Linked DNA regions of Tolumonas auensis DSM 9187. The protein of the gene in region 1 binds, or shares a complex with, the protein of each later gene. Links are inferred from orthologs where the notes say so. Each region holds a gene or a part of one and is shown in the gene's direction. Other genes may lie near its edges.

What was found.
Region 2: the proteins of parC (region 1) and mukB are in contact, whole or in part, in a crystal structure (PDB 4MN4), measured with the Escherichia coli proteins. The link is inferred for Tolumonas auensis DSM 9187 from one-to-one orthologs.

What each region holds. Positions count from the first base shown.
Region 1 is NC_012691.1:518,169-526,873, forward strand. What follows is about bases 1,209-4,193. They hold parC (DNA topoisomerase IV subunit A), read left to right. Parts: upstream 1,209-1,553; coding sequence 1,554-3,833; downstream 3,834-4,193. Other genes in these bases: TOLA_RS02400 (HI1450 family dsDNA-mimic protein), read right to left, coding at 1,209-1,398; TOLA_RS02410 (1-acylglycerol-3-phosphate O-acyltransferase), read left to right, coding at 3,846-4,193. Also shown: TOLA_RS02395 (YihY family inner membrane protein), read left to right, coding at 91-999; more of TOLA_RS02400, read right to left, coding at 1,078-1,208; more of TOLA_RS02410, read left to right, coding at 4,194-4,568; TOLA_RS02415 (DedA family protein), read left to right, coding at 4,668-5,333; TOLA_RS02420 (3-phenylpropionate MFS transporter), read left to right, coding at 5,572-6,723; TOLA_RS02425 (AEC family transporter), read left to right, coding at 6,731-7,651; TOLA_RS02430 (DUF2960 domain-containing protein), read left to right, coding at 7,716-7,955; ATP-dependent protease ATPase subunit HslU, read right to left, coding at 8,020-8,705. UniProt on the Escherichia coli protein: Topoisomerase IV is essential for chromosome segregation; it is the principal protein responsible for decatenating newly replicated chromosomes. It relaxes supercoiled DNA.
Region 2 is NC_012691.1:1,610,488-1,621,250, forward strand. What follows is about bases 2,805-7,847. They hold mukB (chromosome partition protein MukB), read left to right. Parts: upstream 2,805-3,204; coding sequence 3,205-7,647; downstream 7,648-7,847. Other genes in these bases: mukE (chromosome partition protein MukE), read left to right, coding at 2,805-3,208. Also shown: envelope biogenesis factor ElyC, read right to left, coding at 1-289; TOLA_RS07445 (methyltransferase domain-containing protein), read left to right, coding at 384-1,151; chromosome partition protein MukF, read left to right, coding at 1,168-2,505; more of mukE, read left to right, coding at 2,486-2,804; TOLA_RS07465 (ISAs1 family transposase), read right to left, coding at 7,949-9,085; TOLA_RS16890 (thioredoxin domain-containing protein), read right to left, coding at 9,224-9,580; TOLA_RS07475 (hypothetical protein), read left to right, coding at 10,025-10,763. UniProt on the Escherichia coli protein: Plays a central role in chromosome condensation, segregation and cell cycle progression. Functions as a homodimer, which is essential for chromosome partition. Involved in negative DNA supercoiling in vivo, and by this means organizes and compacts chromosomes.

The sequences.
Region 1 (8,705 bases):
ATCTCCATTGTTATCAGGAAGAGCCTCGCATTTGCGGGGCTTTTTTTTAGCTGTATGCTAACGATGTCATGAAATGAAAAGAAGGTGAAGATGACACAGGATCCGCGCAGATTACTGGCGTTGCGTAACCAGCGCTGGGCGAAGAGTCGCTTGTTTTGTCTGCGCTCACGCCGTTTTTCTGCTTTTTTCTGGCGGCGGGTCTGGCACGACCGTTTGCCGGTGCTGGCCGGTCATCTGGCGTATGTTTCGCTGCTGTCGATTGTACCGTTGCTGGCCGTGGTGTTTTCGGTGCTGTCATGGTTGCCGCGTTTTTCCTATTTCCGCCGTCAGTTTGAACTGTTTATGTTCAGCAACTTTGTGCCGGAAACAGAGATAGCGTTTCGCTATCATTTCTCGTTGTTTGTTAAAAATGCCTCCAAGACCACTTCCATCGGTCTGTTAATGCTGGTGCTGCTGGCTTTGTTACTGATTGCCGCGATTGATGAAAACATGAATCATATCTGGCGTTGTCGTGGTCAGCGTAAATGGCTGAAAACTATCACTATGTACAGTATTGTGCTGGGTGTTGTCCCCTTGCTGGTTGGCGGTAGTCTGCTGCTTTCTTCGCAGATACAGGGATGGGCATTGTGGCATTACGAGCTGGTATCCTCACTGGGTGGTGGCCTGCTGGAATTACTGCCTTATCTGTTATCGCTGGGCGGGATTCTGCTGTTATACAAAGTGGTGCCCAATATTTATGTGCGCTGGCAACACGCATTGCTGGGAGCAACACTGGCGGCACTGCTGTTTGAAGTCGCTAAAGAGGGTTTTGGCTATTACATTGCCCATTTCGGTACGTATAAATCCATTTACGGTGCGCTGGCGGGCATTCCGATCCTGATGATCTGGCTGTATATGAGCTGGCTGGTGGTGTTACTGGGAGCCGAATTTACGGCCACACTGGGTGAATGGCAGTTAAACCGGACATTGCGGGGCCGTAAACCCCGTCTTCCCGGCTGATTTGCCTGCAGTCAGTGCTATGAACCCGGCATAACGGCGACGCGACCCCTTTACGCCGGGTTCTGTATCAAAAGAGGCTTATTCTGGTTGCCACAGAATATGACATTCCTGACTTTCCGGATCCCGGCTGATCAGCATGCGGGCAAACAGATAATTCAATTCATCGTCTGAATTGAGCAGGCCAACACGCACTTCCAGCCACTCTTCCGGACGGACTTCTGCCTGGATTTCTTCTTCCCAGTCTGCTTCCGGCTCACAATCACCTAAACCGCCGTGTTCCGGGAATTCCTGGTTGAAGCGGGCAATGGTGGCTTCATCCAGATTATCAGCAGCCAGCTCCAGAAAAAGCTCATAGGCCTGATCGATTAATTCATCGGTATTCGTATGCTTATCTGTCATTTCGGATCCTCGTTTTTATTGCCACTATTACAGCACGATCGCAGGCGGGTAGCGAGAGCCGGTCGCGGTCCGTGACTGCAAATATCGCGCTGCAAAGCAGTGATTATGATAGGCTAGTGACCAGTAATCAGAGAGATACCAAGAGAATAATTAACATGAGTGATGCTGAACTGAGTCTGGAAGGTGTCGAGCGCCAGCCGCTGCGTACCTTCACTGAGCAGGCTTATCTCAACTACTCCATGTACGTGATCATGGATCGCGCTTTACCGCATATTGCCGACGGTCTGAAACCTGTCCAGCGACGTATCGTGTATGCCATGAGCGAACTGGGCTTATCGGCGCTGTCGAAGCATAAAAAATCCGCACGTACTGTCGGTGATGTACTCGGTAAATATCACCCGCACGGCGATTCAGCCTGTTATGAGGCGATGGTGTTAATGGCACAGCCGTTCTCTTACCGTTACCCGCTGGTAGATGGGCAGGGGAACTGGGGGGCACCGGATGATCCGAAGTCCTTCGCGGCCATGCGTTATACCGAAGCTCGTTTGTCACGCTTTTCTGAGTTGTTGCTGAGTGAGCTGGAGCAGGGCACGGTTGAATGGCAGCCGAACTTCGATGGCACCATGCAAGAGCCGCAGATCCTGCCGGCGCGGTTACCGCATATCCTGTTAAACGGGATCACCGGGATCGCGGTGGGTATGGCGACGGATATTCCGCCGCATAACGTACGCGAAGTGGCTCAGGCTTGTATCACTCTGCTTGAGCGTCCTGATGCGACGATATCTGATTTGCTGGAGCATGTGCAGGGGCCGGATTACCCGACCAAAGCCGAGATCATCACGCCACGTTCAGAAATCCGTAAAATCTATGAATCCGGTAAAGGCTCGATCAAGGCGCGTGCGGTTTATCACATGGAAGATGGTGATATTGTCATTACTGCGCTGCCGCATCAGGCATCCGGTGCCAAGATCATCGAACAGATTGCCAACCAGATGCAGGCCAAGAAATTGCCGATGGTGAGTGATCTGCGTGATGAATCGGACCATGAAAATCCAACCCGGCTGGTGATTATACCGCGTTCCAACCGCATTGATGTTGAGCAACTGATGCAGCATCTGTTTGCCAGCACCGATTTGGAGAAGAGTTACCGCGTTAACCTGAATATGCTGGGGATGGATCACCGGCCACAGGTGAAAAATCTGCTGACCATTCTGACTGAATGGCTCGCTTTCCGTCGTGAAACGGTGCGTCGCCGTTTGCAGTTCCGGCTGGATAAAGTGTTGAACCGTTTACACATTCTGGATGGTTTGTTGATCGCTTATCTCAATATTGATGAAGTGATTGCCATCATCCGGAATGAAGATGAGCCGAAAAAGGAACTGATGCGCCGGTTTGGTCTGTCAGAAATCCAGGCTGACGCAATACTCGATCTGAAACTGCGGCATCTGGCCAAACTGGAAGAGTTCAAGATCCGTGGTGAGCAGGATGAACTGGCGAAAGAGCGTGATCAGTTAGAAGCGTTACTGGGTTCAGCGCGCAAACTCGGGAATCTGCTGAAAAAAGAAATTCAGGCCGATGCAGAGAAATACGGTGATGATCGCCGTTCGCCGCTGGTGGAGCGTCAGGAAGCGAAACAACTGACCGAGAAAGAGCTGACACCGAGTGAACTGGTTACCGTTGTCGTTTCAGAGATGGGCTGGGTTCGTGCGGCGAAAGGTCATGATGTTGATGTGCAGGGACTGAATTACAAGGCCGGTGATGGTTATCTGGTGAGTGCTCAGGGGCGCAGTAATCAGCAGACAGTATTTATGACCAACTTGGGGCGGACCTACTCGCTGGAAGCGCATACATTGCCTTCAGCCCGAGGTCAGGGGGAGCCGCTTACCGGTAAACTGAGTTTTACTGCCGGTGAACAGACCCGCTATGTGCTGCTGGGGAATGAGGATGAGCGTTATCTGATTTGCTCGGATGCCGGCTACGGATTCTTGTGTGAATATAATGATCTGATCAGTAAAAACAAAAACGGTAAGGCTTTGCTGACGCTGCCGGAAGGCGCGCAGGTTCTGCCACCACAACTGACCGCAAAGCAGGATGATGATGCATTATGTCTGGTGATCAGTAATGAAGGCCGCATGCTGCTGTTCCCGCTGAATACTTTGCCACAGTTAGGCAAGGGAAAAGGGAATAAACTGATTGGTATTCCGGCAGACAAAGTTGCCAGCCGGGAAGAATTTGTCACGCACGTTGCGGTTGTAAAGGCCGATCAGGCGGTGACCTTGTATGCCGGCAAACGTAAACTGACGTTAAAACCGGCTGATATGGTGTTATATCACGGTGAGCGTGGTCGCCGTGGCGCCAAATTACCGCGTGGTTTACAACGCGTGGATCGGGTTGAACCGGAGCAGAGTGCATCTGCTTCAGATAATGCAGTTTAAAAGGTTATTTCAATGCTGAAAGTATTACGTATTCTGGTATTAGCGGTGCTGGTACTGATCTGGTTTGTGATTGGATTAGTGATTTGTCTGGTTCGTCCGCGTCATCGCAATAATGTCTACCTGCTGGCTCGTATGCTGAACTGGGGCTGCTGGGTGTTCGGGGTTAAAGTCAGACGGGTGATTCCGGATGAATGCCGGCACATTGAGTCTGCGGTCTATGTGGGTAATCATCAGACCAATTATGACATCATGGTCATGACCGGTTGTGTGATGCCGGGTGTGGTTGCGGTCGGCAAGAAGAGTCTGGCGTGGGTACCGCTATTTGGTCAGCTGTTTTACCTGAGCGGTAATATTCTGATTGATCGGGCCCGTCGTAGCCGCGCGGTAGATACGATCCGTCAGGTCGTCGCTAAAATCAAGCAACGCCGGATCTCCGTCTGGATGTACCCTGAGGGTACCCGTTCCCAAGGTCGTGGCATGATCCCGTTTAAAACCGGCGCGTTCCATACCGCTATTCAGGCGGGTGTGCCGCTGGTACCGATCATCTGTTCCAGTTATGTCGGGCAAATTGATCTGAATCGCTGGGATAACGGTGAAATTCTGATTGAAATGCTGCCACCGGTGGATTCTCAGCAATGGAACCGGGCAACAGTGAAAGAGTGCAGTGATACTATCCGGGCGCTGATGGAAGCCAAACTGGCTGATCTGGATGCCCGCGTGAAAAAACCGCAATAACCCTTCAGTAAAACCGAGTAAAAATCTCTCATCGGGGCGATTGCCGCCCCGAATCGGATCGCTTAGACTCTGCACAACTTTTTGAGCGGGATCTCATTTATGGAATGGTTACATCTGATCGTCGATTTTGTGCTGCATATCGATGTGCATCTGCAAGAACTTTTCACTACCTATGGCATCTGGGTCTACGGCATTCTTTTTCTGATTATTTTCAGTGAGACCGGCTTTGTTGTGACGCCGTTCCTGCCAGGTGATTCTCTGCTGTTTGCGGCCGGGGCGCTGGTTGCTGCAACACAGGGCACACCGGAATCGATGGACATCCATGTCTTGGTGTTCTTACTCATCACCGCTGCGGTAACCGGTAATATCCTTAACTATGCGGTGGGGCATTTCTTTGGAGAGAAGTTGTTCCAGAACCCGAACTCCAAAATCTTCAGAAAAGATCAATTGGATAAAACCCATGCGTTTTTTGAAAAACACGGCGGTAAAACTATTATCATCACCCGTTTCATCCCGATCATCCGCACCTTTTCTCCGTTTGTCGCGGGAATGGGCGCAATGACCTACAAACGATTTATGGCGTTCAATCTGATCGGTGGTGCGTTATGGGTGATGTCATTTGCTTACGCCGGATTTGAATTCGGTCAGCAGGAGTTTGTGCGTAAAAACTTCACCCTGCTGATGATGGGTATCATCGTTGTGTCTCTGTTGCCTATGGTTATTCACGCAATCCGCGCTAAATTTGCGCCGCAGTCTAAAGCTTAAGCTATTCAGCACTGCTTCTGAAACGCCCGGCAGGTTTCCTTCGGGCGTTTTTTATTCCTCTGATATATGTTTTTTATTTGCGGTAATTCAGTTAAAAATGAGATTGAAACCGGTTTCTTTTGGTGTTCGTTCCCGGTAACTCTGTGAGCTGCCCTGCAAATATTCTGTAAACTCACCCTGACAAGATGACGGGCAATTTGTTAATCTCTTTGCCATTAATCTTTCCTTCAGTAGTTCCATGTCTCCTTATCCTTGGTTAGCGCTGAATTTGTCAGCCATCTATTTAGTTCTTGGTATCTTTTCGCCGTTCTGGGGCGTCTGGCTGGAATCAGTCGGTTTGCAGTCAGAACAGATTGGTCTGCTGCTGGGGATCGGATTCGCGATGCGGTTGTGCGGTAGTCTGGTGATCATGCGGCAGGCTAAACGTGCTGAGCGGCTTATTCCGATTGCCCGCTTGCTGGTTTGGGGCGGGTTGCTCAGTTTTGCTGGTTTTTATCTCTCATCGCAGTTCTGGGTTGTGCTGCTGTTCACGCTGTTGATCAATTTTGTTTATCCGACATTGTTACCGTTAAGTGATGCAGTGGCGGCCAGAATGGTCATTCAGGTAAATCTGGATTACGGTAATGTCCGTTTGTGGGGTTCCGCGGCGTTTATCGTCGGGGCAACCCTGATCGGATTTGTGATTGAACATCTCGGGCCGGCGTGGATCCTTCACTGTATTGTTCTGTGCTTACTGCTGGCCGGTTTTTGTATTCATGCACCGATGAGTCCGGCACCGCGTACGATCGGTGAAGAGAATGAAAGTCATGGCTATGGCATGTTACTGCGCAATAAAGCGTTCCTGAATTTTCTGGGTATCGAAGCGCTGATTTTTGGCAGCCATGCGGCTTATAACAGTTTCAGTGCGATCTACTGGCACTCGCAGGGATTTGCTGCTTCGACCATCAGTGTACTCTGGACCACCGGGGTGGTGTTTGAAATTATCATGTTTGCTGCCAGCCGTCGTTTACTGGCCAACTGGTCACCGGAACGGTTGCTTTGCTGGGCGGCTATCGGGGCGGTGATCCGCTGGGTAACGATTGGTACCACGCTTGACCTGTGGTTGCTGTTTCCGGCGCAGGCTCTGCATGCATTCACCTACACACTGGCTCATTTGGGTGCAATGCGGTATCTGGCCCAACGATTGCCGCGGGAAGCGATCATTTCCGGCCAGACGCTCTATTCGGCGATTGGCCAGTCATTGTCTCTGGCGCTGTTCACGGTATTGAGCGGGATCATGTACCGCCATATGCAGCAAGATGTTTTTCTGGTGATGGCAGTGATTGTTCTGCCCGCGTTTTATCTGATTTGGCGGGTACGGCATACGGCCGTTGCCTTGCCTGCACAGTGAGGCAAAGATGCAACCTGCTGACGTTAACCAACAGTTCCTGCTTTCTATCTGTATTATTTTGCTCGGTTATCTCGCCAAGCGAACCCGTTATCTGACCGAGAAAGAAGGCGAATCGATAGCCAAGCTGATATTCAATATCACGCTGCCGGCGCTGGTGATTAATGTCTTTTCTACCTTGCCACTGCAGCCGCAGTTAGCCTTACTACCGGTATTAGGCTTTGCGGCTAATGCCGTGCTCTGTATCTGTATTCTGTTTATATTCCGCAATCACCCGCGGAATATTCGCGGCATGATGGGGATGTCACTGGCGGGGGCGAATATCGGCTTGTTTGCTTATCCTCTGGTTGAGGCTATCTGGGGTAAACAGGGGCTGACCTATATGGCCATGTACGATCTGGGTAATTCGTATATGGTGTTTTTGGTCTGCTATACCGTCGGTGCTTATTTCTCGGGAGAAAAGCCCTTAAGCTGGCGTCAGTTGCTGCATTCGGTTGTGCGTTCCATACCGGTGATGGCCAGTCTGCTGGCGTTGTCGATTAATCTCTTAGGGATCCCGCTGCCGGATCTGGTCCTGGAAACGACAGGTGTCATCTCTAAGGCGAACATGCCGTTGAGTTTGCTTTTGCTGGGCATGTATCTCAATTTTTCCTTTCCGGCAGACCAGCGCAAACTGTTGCTGCAGGCGTTATGCAGCAAATATATTATTGGTGGTACCTTAGGCGGCCTGTTGTTCTGGCTGTTGCCTTATGATGCCTTATTCCGGCACTCCTTGTTGCTGGCGGGTGTATTACCATTGCCGACGATGGTGCTGACCTACGCGGTGGTTTTTGGTTATGACCGCCGGATGACCGGCGCCATGCTGAATGCTTCAGTGATTATCAGTATTTTATTAAGCTGGCTGGTGTTTCATTTTTCGACCCTGAGTTAGCTTCAGGGTACAATAGCGCAACAGGATGTATCAGCTGCATCCTAATTACAGTGAATGAGGCATCATGGCGTTAAAAATTAGTTACAGCTACAAAGGTCAGCCACGTTTGATTCAATACGCGAATGACAAATACCACGATATTTATGAAGCTATTGCCGCGGAAGAGGGCGTTGATCTGCGCGCTTATCTGGCGATGGAGCGGCAGCTGGCCTCTTTGACCAAAAAAGTCGGTGCAGTGAAAGATTTTCGTGATAACAAATTCCTGGAATTTGGTTTCAACGATATCAAAGTTATTAAAGAATAAACTTCCGATAAAAAAAGAGCGCCCCTGTTGCGGAGCGCTCTGATAGTTCAGTGTTGCCGTCGCTTTACAGAATAAAACGACTCAAATCTTCATCTTCGATCAATGCACCGAGGTAGCGGTTAACATATTCAGCATCAATGCTGAACAGTTGCCCGGCATTATCGGCCGCATCATAAGAAATATCTTCCATCAGCTTTTCCAGCACGGTATGCAGACGACGGGCACCGATATTCTCTGTGCGTTCGTTAACCTGCCAGGCCGCTTCCGCAATGCTGCGAATACCTTCCGCGGTGAATTCAATTTTCACCTGCTCGGTCGCCATCAGTGCCTGATATTGCTCAGTCAGCGAGGCGTTCGGCTCAGTCAGAATGCGTTCGAAATCATCGACGGTCAGGTTTTTCAGCTCAACGCGAATTGGCAGACGACCTTGCAGTTCCGGGATCAGATCGGATGGTTTCGCGATCTGGAATGCACCGGAGGCGATAAACAGGATATGGTCAGTACGCACCATGCCGTGTTTGGTGTTAACGGTACAACCTTCGATCAGCGGTAGCAAATCGCGTTGTACGCCTTCACGGGAAACATCCGGGCCGCTGCTTTCGCCGCGTTTGCAGATCTTGTCGAACTCATCGATAAAGACGATACCGTTGTTTTCCACGGCATGAATGGTCTTTTCTTTCAGCTCTTCCGGGTTCAGCAAACGTCCGGCTTCTTCTTCCACCAGTTGCTTCAGCGCATCTTTAACTTTCA
Region 2 (10,763 bases), 1.1 Mb from region 1 along the record:
GCGGAACCGATGGGTCAGATACATGGCCGTGACCCAGCACAATAATGAAGTCAACGGTTTGTCCTTCCGGGAAAGGAGGATAAAGCTGCTCCAGAGGACGGTTCAAGCCGACACTGACCGGGCGTAGTGAGAAGGTCACCAGTAATAGCGTGGCAACCGAGACCAGCAATTTGCCACTTTTCTGCCAGCGGGTCAGCCATAGCAGTAATAACCCGGTACACAGTAGCAAAGCGCAAAATGGCAGCGGCATCAGAAATAGTCCGAGCCATTTTTTAAGCATAAAAATCATATATTCATCCCGATTTGACGATCAAAATTCCCCGTTTTCACTGCTTGTGACAGAATAGCGGCCTTTTTTATTAGTTACAGCAGAACATTCGTATATGTCGGATCACTCATTTGACGGGCTGTCAGAAAAATTTGCACAGAACATTTATGCCACCAGCAAAGGGAAAATACGTACAGCTGTTGTCTGGCGTGATCTGGAGCAGGGACTGGCACAACTTGGTGATCGGCCACTGAGGATTCTGGATGCCGGTGGTGGTTTTGGGTTTTTTGCCCAGAAACTGGCCGCATTGGGGCACGATGTCACATTATGTGATCTTTCAGCCGATATGCTGGCACTGGCGAAAGAGCAAATCGCGGAAAAGAAACTGACGGACCGTATCAGACTGGTACATTGCTCAATACAGGATCTGCCTGTTCATGTGCATGGTAGTTTCGATCTTGTGTTGTGCCATGCTGTCGTTGAATGGCTGGCGGAACCAAAGCAAACGCTGGCAGGATTGCTGAACTATCTGAAACCGGGCGGGCTGTTTTCATTATTGTTTTATAACCGCGATGCGTTACTGTTTCAGAGTCTGGTGGTCGGCAATTTTGACTATATCCGTGCTGGTCTGGTAAAAAAACGCCAGCAGAAGCTGACACCGACTAACCCGCAAGCACCGGCAGATGTCTATAAATGGCTGGAGGAGTGGGGAATGCCGCTGCTGTGCCGCAGCGGTGTACGGGTGATCCACGATTACATGCGTCACAAAGAAGATCAGCACAAAAAGTTTTCCGATTTACTGGAAATGGAATTACGTTATTGTCAGCAGGAACCGTTTGTCCATCTTGGGCGTTACATGCACCTGCTGGCCAGTAAGCCGTGATTGATAAGAGACTATAATGAACCAACAACTTAGGCCTGAGCGCAGCCTGCCGGAACTGGTGGGTTGGGTGAAACAGGAACAGCTGGAACTTCATCTTGGTAATGAACGACTGGCGTTTTTGATCGCTATTTCCTCAATGGCACGGGATGAGCAAACGCAGGAATTAAGCGAAGCGACACTACACGATGCATTTAGTTATGTAAGTCAGTTATATGGTCTGATGGATGAGACTCTGACAGTACGTGCTAATAACGCGATCAATGAACTGGTCCGGCAACGACTACTCTCTCGCTTTAATACCGATCCGGTAGCGGGCGAAAGTGTATACCGTCTGACCCGGCTCGCTATCGGCATTATTGAGTTTTATCTTGATCAGCAACAGGTCAACAGTGTGAAGCTATCACTGCTGCTGGAACAGGTTGCCGGAGAGCTGGATAAAGCTTATGCCGCAGCGCTGCATGCTACTGACGAATCTGCCTGGGATACCGAAGTCTATCCACGTCTGAAATATTCCGTTGAAGAGATCCTGAGCCGTATCGATCTGACTCAAAGGGCTATGGATGATCAACAAAATCAGGTAAAAGCCGATATTGCTGATCTTTTAAATCAGAACTGGACGCAGGCTATTCACAACTGTGAGAAATTGCTGCGGGAGACCGGGCAAACCTTACGTGAGCTGCAGGATACACTGGATGCCGCCGGGCATAAGTTACAATCCGGTCTGCTGAACATTCAGGAAACCTCCCGTGCTCAGGCTATTTCATCCGTGCTGGTGGAACAGCTGACGTTTGATCTGCAGAGTCGTATTGATGCCATTCTCAGCTGGGGTCAGCAATGTATTGAGCTTTGGGCTCGTTACGACCGGCATGTGCATAAATTTATCCGTAATGCGATTGATATGGATAAAAACCGCGTATTCAGCCAGCGCCTTCGTGAATCTATCCGTGATTTTGATAACCACAACTGGTTGCTGCTGGTGGCACAGGAAAATCGTCTGCTGGAATTGCGGGACGAAACGCTGGTGCTGCATAACGATGAGATCACCGGTGATTTACCTGCCATGCTGGAGTTTCAGGAAATTCAGGTACTGGATGAAAAACTTTCAGACCACATCGGCGTTTATCTTTCTGATTTCCAGGTACATGGGAAACCGCTCGATATGGCAGACATCCTGAAGGATTATCTGCAGCAATATCCTGAATATCAGCATTTTGATGTTGCACGTATGCTGGTGGATCAGGCGGTACGTCTTGGTTACTCAGCCGCTGAACTGGGCGGAGTACGTCATCCTAAGTGGAAACCTATTAACAATTCAGGCGCCAAGGTGCAGGCTCATGTCATTGATCAATACTGAACTTCCTATTGCTCTGCGTCTGGCGCAGGCAATCGCTAACCCATTATTTCCTAAACTGGATACTGCTTTACGTAGTGGCAAGCATATCAGTGCTGATGATCTGGATAGTCATTCCTATCTGCTGGATTACCACGATGAGCTTGAGACTTTTTACAATCGCTATCAGGTTGAATTAATCAAGGCACCTGAAGGCTTCTTCTATCTGCGACCACGCTCGACCTCTGAAATCAGTACTTCCGTATTATCAGAACTCGATATGCTGGTGGGTAAAGTACTCTGCTATCTCTATCTGAGCCCGGAACGACTGGCTAATGAGGGCATATTCTCACTGCAGGATCTGCAGGAAGAGATCGTGTCACTGGCGGATGAACGTCAGTTGCTGCGTATGGTAAACCAGCGTAGTGGTGGTACCGATTTAGATAAGAAAAAATTACAGGAACGGATTCGTACCTCTATGCGCCGCCTGCGTCGTCTGGGAATGGTGACAGCACTGGGTACCGGCGACAAATTCCGGGTTAATGAAGCGGTCTTCCGTTTTGCGGCTGATGTTCGCACCGATGAAGATCCGCGGGCAGTACAACTGCGCATGATCCGTGAAGGTGAAGCAATTTTACATGATGATGAATTACCAACCCGTGAAACCGTATGGGATTCACTGGATGAAGCAGAAGAAGACGAAGAGCAATTGGGGCTGGATATATGATCACGCGCGGTAAGTTTCTCTCTTTCACCATGATCAACTGGAATGGCTTTTTTGCCCGTACCTTTGAGCTGGATCAGATGGTGACGACATTGTCCGGCGGTAACGGGGCCGGTAAATCAACCAGTATGGCCGCGCTGATTACGGCATTGATTCCTGATCAGACCCTGCTGCATTTCCGTAATACCACTGAAGCGGGAAGTTCCTCTGCCAGTCGTGATCGCGGCTTATATGGCAAATTGCAGCGTGGTCATTGCTATTCGATGATCGATGTCCGTAACTCGAAAGGGCAACGTCTGTGGTTCGGCGTGCATTTAGAACAGGTCGCTAACCGTGATAACAAAGTAAATATCACACCATTCTGCATGCTGGATGTACCTGATTCGTTGCAACCAACCGATTTCCTGCTGGAAAAGCTGGATGGCGACAAGGCAAAAGTACGTCCGTTCAATGAATTGCGTAAACAGGCAGCTGAACTGGGCGCTATCCGTTTTGTTAAGTTCAATTCGGTGACCGATTATCACAACGTGATGTTTGAGTACGGCGTCACAGCGAAGAAGCTGCGTGATCAGCGTGATCGCTCCAGATTCTACCGACTGATCGAAGCATCACTGTATGGTGGTATCTCATCATCTATCAGTCGTTCATTGCGTGAATACCTGCTGCCGGAAAACTCCGGTGTGCGTAAGGCATTCCAGGATATGGAAGCTGCGATTCATGAAAATCGCCGTACATTGGATGCGATTAAAGAAACACAGGCTCAGCGTGATTTATTCCGCCATCTGATCACCGAAACCACAAACTATGTGGCTGCCGACTATGTGCGTAATCAGAGCGAGAAAAACCGTCTGTCAGAACTGGCGCTGCATGGCCGTAAGCAACTGCAGGATAAGCAACGTCTGATCCGTGAAGAACGGCAGCGTGCCATTTATCTTGCCGAAGAAGCTGAGCAGATGACTGCGCGTGAAAAACATCTGACGGAAGATTTGGAGCTAGCAGCCGAGCACCTTGCTAAGGTCATGGCGGCAACCGGACTGACGAATAAAATTGTTCAGTACCGCGAAGATGTTGAAGATCTGACTCTGAAGGCCGAAGAACAATCAGCCATTACGACAGAACTCGCTGAAGAAAAAACCGAGCTGGAAATCCGTAAAGGGCAAAGCGAAGATGAAGCTGACAGCCTGAAAAGCCAGTTGGCTGATTACCAGCAGGCTCTGGATGTACAGCAAACCCGGGCGATCCAGTACCGTCAGGCAGTCAACGCGCTGGAACAGGCACAAAAGCTGTGTGACCTGCCAGATCTGACTCCTGACAATGTTGTTGGTTTCCAACAGACACTGCGTGATCAGGAACAACAGGCTACTGATCAGGTATTGTCATTGCAGCAACGGTTGCGACTGGCGAAAGCAGCGGCAGATCAGTATGAAAAAGCGTTTATTGCCTTACAGCAAATCACCGGACCTGTTTCCCGTGAGCAGGCATGGGAACAGGCTCAGAGCGTGATTGAACAGGCCCGGAGCTATCGGGCTGCGCTGGCTCGTCGTCAGCAGGCGGAACGGGCTCTGCAGGATATCCGTCGCGATCTGGAACAGCAAAATGCGCTGATTGCCATTCAGGAACAACTGTTACGCCAGCTGGAAAGCCAGGGCACTAAATATGACCTGACTGATAACGAGCAGCTTGGTGAGCTAGCGGCTGCATTGACAGAACAACAGGATGATCTGCAGCAGCAGTTGGAGCGTGATCAGCAGGATCGCATCCGCGTTCATCATCAGCTGGATGCAACCCGCCAGCAGATCGAACAACTGCGCAAAAAAGCACCCGCCTGGCTGGTGGCCCATGAAAAGCTGGAAAAACTGCAGGAAATGACTGGCGAGACGCTGGATTCTCCGGTCGCCATTAGTCAGTTACTGCAGCGTACACTGGAACAGGAACGTGGCCTGGAACAGGAAAAACGCCAGTTACAGCAGCAGAAAGAATCCTTGGAGCAGCAACTCCGTAACCTGCAGCAATTTGCCGGTAACGAAGATCCGCAGATGGTGCGTATCTGTGAACAACTGGGCGGTGTATTGCTGACCGATGTTTATGACGATATTTCTCTTGAAGATGCGCCGTACTATTCCGCGTTATTTGGTCCTGCCCGCAGTGCCATCGTCGTGGTGGATCTGGAAGGGGCGATCACGCATCTCAATACACTGAGTGATTTGCCGGAAGATATCTATCTGATCCAGGGTAACCCTGATTCATTTGATGAAAACCTGCATGATGCCAGCGAATTTGATAAAGCGGTTCTGGTGCGTACCAGTCAGCGTGAGGTCCGCTATTCCCGTCATCCGGAAGTACCGGTATTCGGTCGTGCTGCACGGGAGCAACGCATTGAGCTGCTATCTGCGCAGCGTGATGAAATAGTTGAAGCTTATGCCAAATCTGCTTTCGAGCAGCAGAAGCAGAATCGCCTGTATCACCATTTAAGCCAGTTCATGACCGAACACCTGCATGTGGCTTTTGAGGCTGATCCGGAAGCGGCACTGGCTGTTTTACAAACTGAAATTCGTCAGGCAGAGAATAATCTGCAGCAACAGCAGCAGAATGAACATCAATATCGCCAGCGTCTGACCGCATTACAGCAGCAACAGCAATTGGTTGCCCGTCTGCAGTCTCAGTTCAGTCTGTTGTTTGATACGTCATTGAATGAGCGGTTGGTGCAGGCTGAGGCAGAATCTGAATCCTGTCATCAGGCACAACAGTTCCTGGATAAGCATGATAAAGCGTGCCGGCAACTGGAAACGATGCTGGATGCACTACGTGAAGATCCGGCGGCATATGATGAATTGCAGCAGGCAGGCTTCGCTGCAGAACAGCAGCTAACTGATGTTCGTCGTCAGGCATTTGCACTGGATGAACTCTTTGCCCGTCGCACTTATTTTGCCTATCACGATGCGGAAAGCCTGCTGGGACAGACCTCCGAGATCAGCGAACGTCTGAAACAGAAACTGGCCGACGCAGAACAATTACGTCGTCAACTGACAGAACAGCTGAAACAGATCGTTCAGCGGTATCAGGACGCGATCCAGGTGCAGACCGCGCTGAATTCCAGCTTGCAGGCAAAAACACAGACGCTGCAGGAATTCGAACGTGAACTGCAGCAAATGGGTCTGCAGATTGCGGCGGATATGGAAGATCAGGCAAGAAGTAAAAAGCGTGATCTGGAAGATCAGTTGGTTCGCACCCGCAGCCGCCGTACGCAGGCTGAAACGCAATATCAGATCTGCCGACGGGATATTGACAGCCTGAATCAGCGCTTTACTGCCGAGAATAAAGAGTACCGGGCTGCCCGTCATTTGTTACTCGAGCACAAGAAGACCTGGAGCCGTGTTCTGACACTGGCACGCACTAATAGTGTTGAGAAACAGCTTAATCGCCGGGAGTTAGCCTATCTGGATGCCGAAGAGCTGCGTTCTATGTCCGATAAGTCTCTGGGGGCTTTGCGTCTGGCTGTAGCCGGTGATGACTCTCTGCGTGACACCTTACGGTTGTCTGAAGGTAATCGTCAGACCGAGCAGAAAGTGCAGTTCTATATTCAGATTTATCGTTATCTTAAAGATCGTATCCGTCATGACATTATCCGTTCTGATGATCCGATTGATGCGATTGAAGAGATGGAAATTGAACTGGCGCGTCTGGCGGATGAGCTGAAACAACGTGAAACGCATTTGTCTCTGTCATCACATGAAGTGGCAGCGAAGATCACCAATATCATCCGTCGTGAACAGAACCGTATCCGTGTCATGAACCAGGGATTGCAGAACATTACCTTTGGTCAGGTGCGCGGTGTCCGTCTCAATGTGAATGTGCGTGAAGCGTATGCCCGTATGCTCCAGACACTGGGTGAACATGCGCAGCAGCATCAGGATCTGTTCGCCAGCAATGAGCTGACCTTTTCTGAAGCAATGGCCAAACTGTTCCAGCGTCTGAATCCGCATATCGATCAGGGTGATCGCAGCTTCCAGGTATTAGGCGAGGCGTTACTTGATTACCGCAACTACCTCGAACTCGAAATTGAGGTATTGCGTGGTGTTGATGGCTGGCTGCGTGCCGAGAGTGGGGCATTGTCTACCGGCGAGGCTATCGGTACTGGTCAGGCGATTCTGCTGATGGTGCTGCAGAGCTGGGAAGATGAAAACCGCCGTCTGCGCAGCAGTGAACTGGAACCGTGCCGCTTGTTGTTCCTTGATGAAGCGGCGCGTCTGGATGCCAAATCGATCGCGACGCTGTTCGAACTGTGCGAACGGCAGGATATGCAGTTGCTGATTGCAGCACCGGAAAATATCAGTCCGGAAAAAGGCACTACGTATAAATTGATCCGTAAGGTACATGGTAAGCAGGAACATGTGCATGTGGTTGGTTTGCGTGGTTTTGGTGGCAATACTGAAGCCGCATAACAAATTTAAAGGCAGCTTCGGCTGCCTTTGTTTTTGATTATGAATCTGCGCTAATCCGAATAACGAATTATTTATCAATGCGTGTCCGAAAAAGTGGGTGAAGTCCTGAACTAAGTGAACGGGTTTAAATTTTTGGTAAATGGTTGTTTATCAAACTCAATTCAGGCTGATAAGTTTTGCTGTAACCATTGTTTAAACTGGGCTTTAGGCAAAGCGCCCGATAGTCGAGCAATTTCTTTACCATGATGAAATATCATTAGCGTTGGAATCGAACGAATTTGATAGCGGCTTCAGGGCAAAATCATGAAGCACCGCAGCCTGCAAGGAGTTGCGAGAGGTACTCATTATTCCTTCCGGCCCGTTTTTGTTTCCGTTTTATACCCGCTTTAAAACTCTTGTCCGCTGTCAGTAAATTGATCGCAATATGACGGCATACCGCCAGATTCTCGCCCGCTTCGCCCCGGGTGATTTGGCATTCATCTTCACGGAACGCCACATCCAGACGCCAATGCAGTTGCGACTCTATGGACCAATGAGCCCGGGTGGATTCCAGCAATGCTTTCGCTGACAGTTCTGCAGAACTGATGTAATACCGCAACACAAAGTTTTTCGGGTCAAAGGCTTCACCATTCTCCTGCCGTATCGTGGCAACAATACCGATGGTTTTCAGTTCCGGCCAATCATACGCGAGGTCACCTAATGGCGTTAAATCATGGCTGACGATGCTTAAACGGGTTTCCTGACGGCCATGTCCTTTTTCCTGTGTGCTGTAGCTTTCGTATTTTTCACCTGTCCACATCGCAGGCGAATACCAGTTATCAAACGCATCAGCCAGCTTGCCCTGATTGCCTTTCACTGCCAATAAGTAGTCGGCTTTCTTCCTGATAATTTCCTGAGCAATTTTTCGCTGACATCCCATCGCATCCAGTGTCACGATGCATCCTTTCAGCTCAAGTAATTGAAGTAATTCAGGAATGGCGGTGATTTCATTGGATTTTGTCGCGGTTTTTAATTGGCCCAACACCACCTGATTTTCGGCACTGAAGGCACTGACCATATGGATCACATTATCGCGTTTTGACTTGTCGTAGGTACCGCGTAGCGATTTGCCATCAATCGCAACGACAGAACCTTCTGTTAAGGTGTGACAGTCCTGCATCCACGTGATGAATAATTTCTGCAGCTGTTTTCCGGATAACATGCCCATGACACGGGCTATCGTATGGTGCGAGGGAATACCATTTTCAAAATCACCGTACAACCGCAACCAGTCCAGATGGTCTTCGCCAAAATCCTCTATTTCTTCCCAGCCTTCTGCGCCACCAATCACAGCGGTGACCGTCAGGAATAAAATATCCGTCAGGCTATAACTGATTTTCCAGGATTGGCGGTGGTCGTGAATAATAGAGATATGGTCCAAGAGGCTGAGTCCGTTCATGGTGAATTATCCTGCAAAAGAAAGGATAAGATCACAGGTAGAGAGGATCGTCAAATCGATCGAAAAAATAGTTTTAATAAAGAATAAATTCAGCTAAAAATAAGGTTAGATTTCAAAAAATGACCTGCTCGCAAAGCCTTACGCAGCAAGGGCTTTCATGCTTTCGCCCTGATAGCGGCTTGCTGTAATTTGATTATTTTCAGTGTCTAATTTAACAAAGCACGCTTGAGCCGCCATTTCATCGGATACTTGACTAAATACAGGTGCGAATTGCTGGCAAGGGCCACACCAAGATGCCCAGAAATCGACTACCACGGGTAAATCATTTTTTTCAATAAAACGGCTGAAGTTTTGATCATTAGCCATGATTGGATAAGCAGAAAGCAATCCTTTCTTACATTTACCGCATAACGGGTGATCATTGAGTTTTAAACTTGGCACTCTATTAATTGCACTGCAACTAGGACAAACAATCTGAATAAATGAGTCAGTCATGATGAAATCTCAGCGAGGAGTGTAGTTACAACATGAGTTCAAAACAGCTCTATTTCAAGTTTAGAATTCAGTGTGGAAACGGAATTTGCAGTAACCATTTAACAATGTCTTATCAATAATCATTTCGTAATTTATATGACTCTGGCGTGGTTATACGGAATTTTTCCATATTCCATTTCTGGTCAGGCAAAGCTACCGCAGGACCACACAAATGCGATCTGGGCTTATTCCTGTCAGATAAGACAGATGTATTTCATCCTAGTCTCATCCAGAACGGGTTTCAATCTAGGCTTTTGATCGAAGTCAGTTTTTAGTGAGTTGAGTTATGTCAGCCGGGCTATTGATTGAACCAGTGACTCTGAATTTCTGGAGCGGGAAGTGGAGGTGTGCCACAAACTGTGCAACACTCTGAATAACAGACAGAAAGCGTGTTGTAGACAGATGATGAGCAAAACCGAACCCCTGAATACCGCCTCTGCCACTTTGATGGAACGTTTGCTGAGTAAACGACAAATCCGGGTGCACAAGCGGTGGGCGATCATCCAGCTGAATCTTTGGCTGCAACATGGCTGGGTGACAGCTCAGGGCGAGGGGGTTTATCAGCTGACGGCTGAAGGAGAACAGTATTTCCGGCAGCATCTGGTGGCGCATGGTGACTCTTCACTGGAGTCATTGCTGCATCAGCTGGATATCCAGTTACCGGAGAAATGTAATAGCCGCATTCTCTCTTTCCTGCTGAATCAGGATCGCAGGATTTCTGAAGAACAGATGCGTGAGCACGAGATAACATTACATCGGGATAGTTACCTGTTATTACGCTGTAATCTGCCTTGCAGTATTTTTATGCAATCCGGCGAGCTGATTGATGTCAGTACGTTATTCAGTGTGTGGGGAGAGGTGGTCATACCGGAACGGGTTATCCCGGATATTAAAAAGATCCTCTGGAAAAATACGCCGCCCCGGCATGTGATCACGGTTGATAACCGGGATGCATTTGTCAGTATGATGTTGCCTCCGGATACCTTGCTGCTGCACGCACCATTAAAAGATACGATGATGGCGGAACATCTGCTCCGTGCTCTGACGGATGATATTCACTGGAGTCAGTTTGCTGATCTTTCCCCGGATAGCCTCAGAAAATCGGCAGAGTTTGCTGAGCGGTTGCAAAGACCACTTTCCTTGT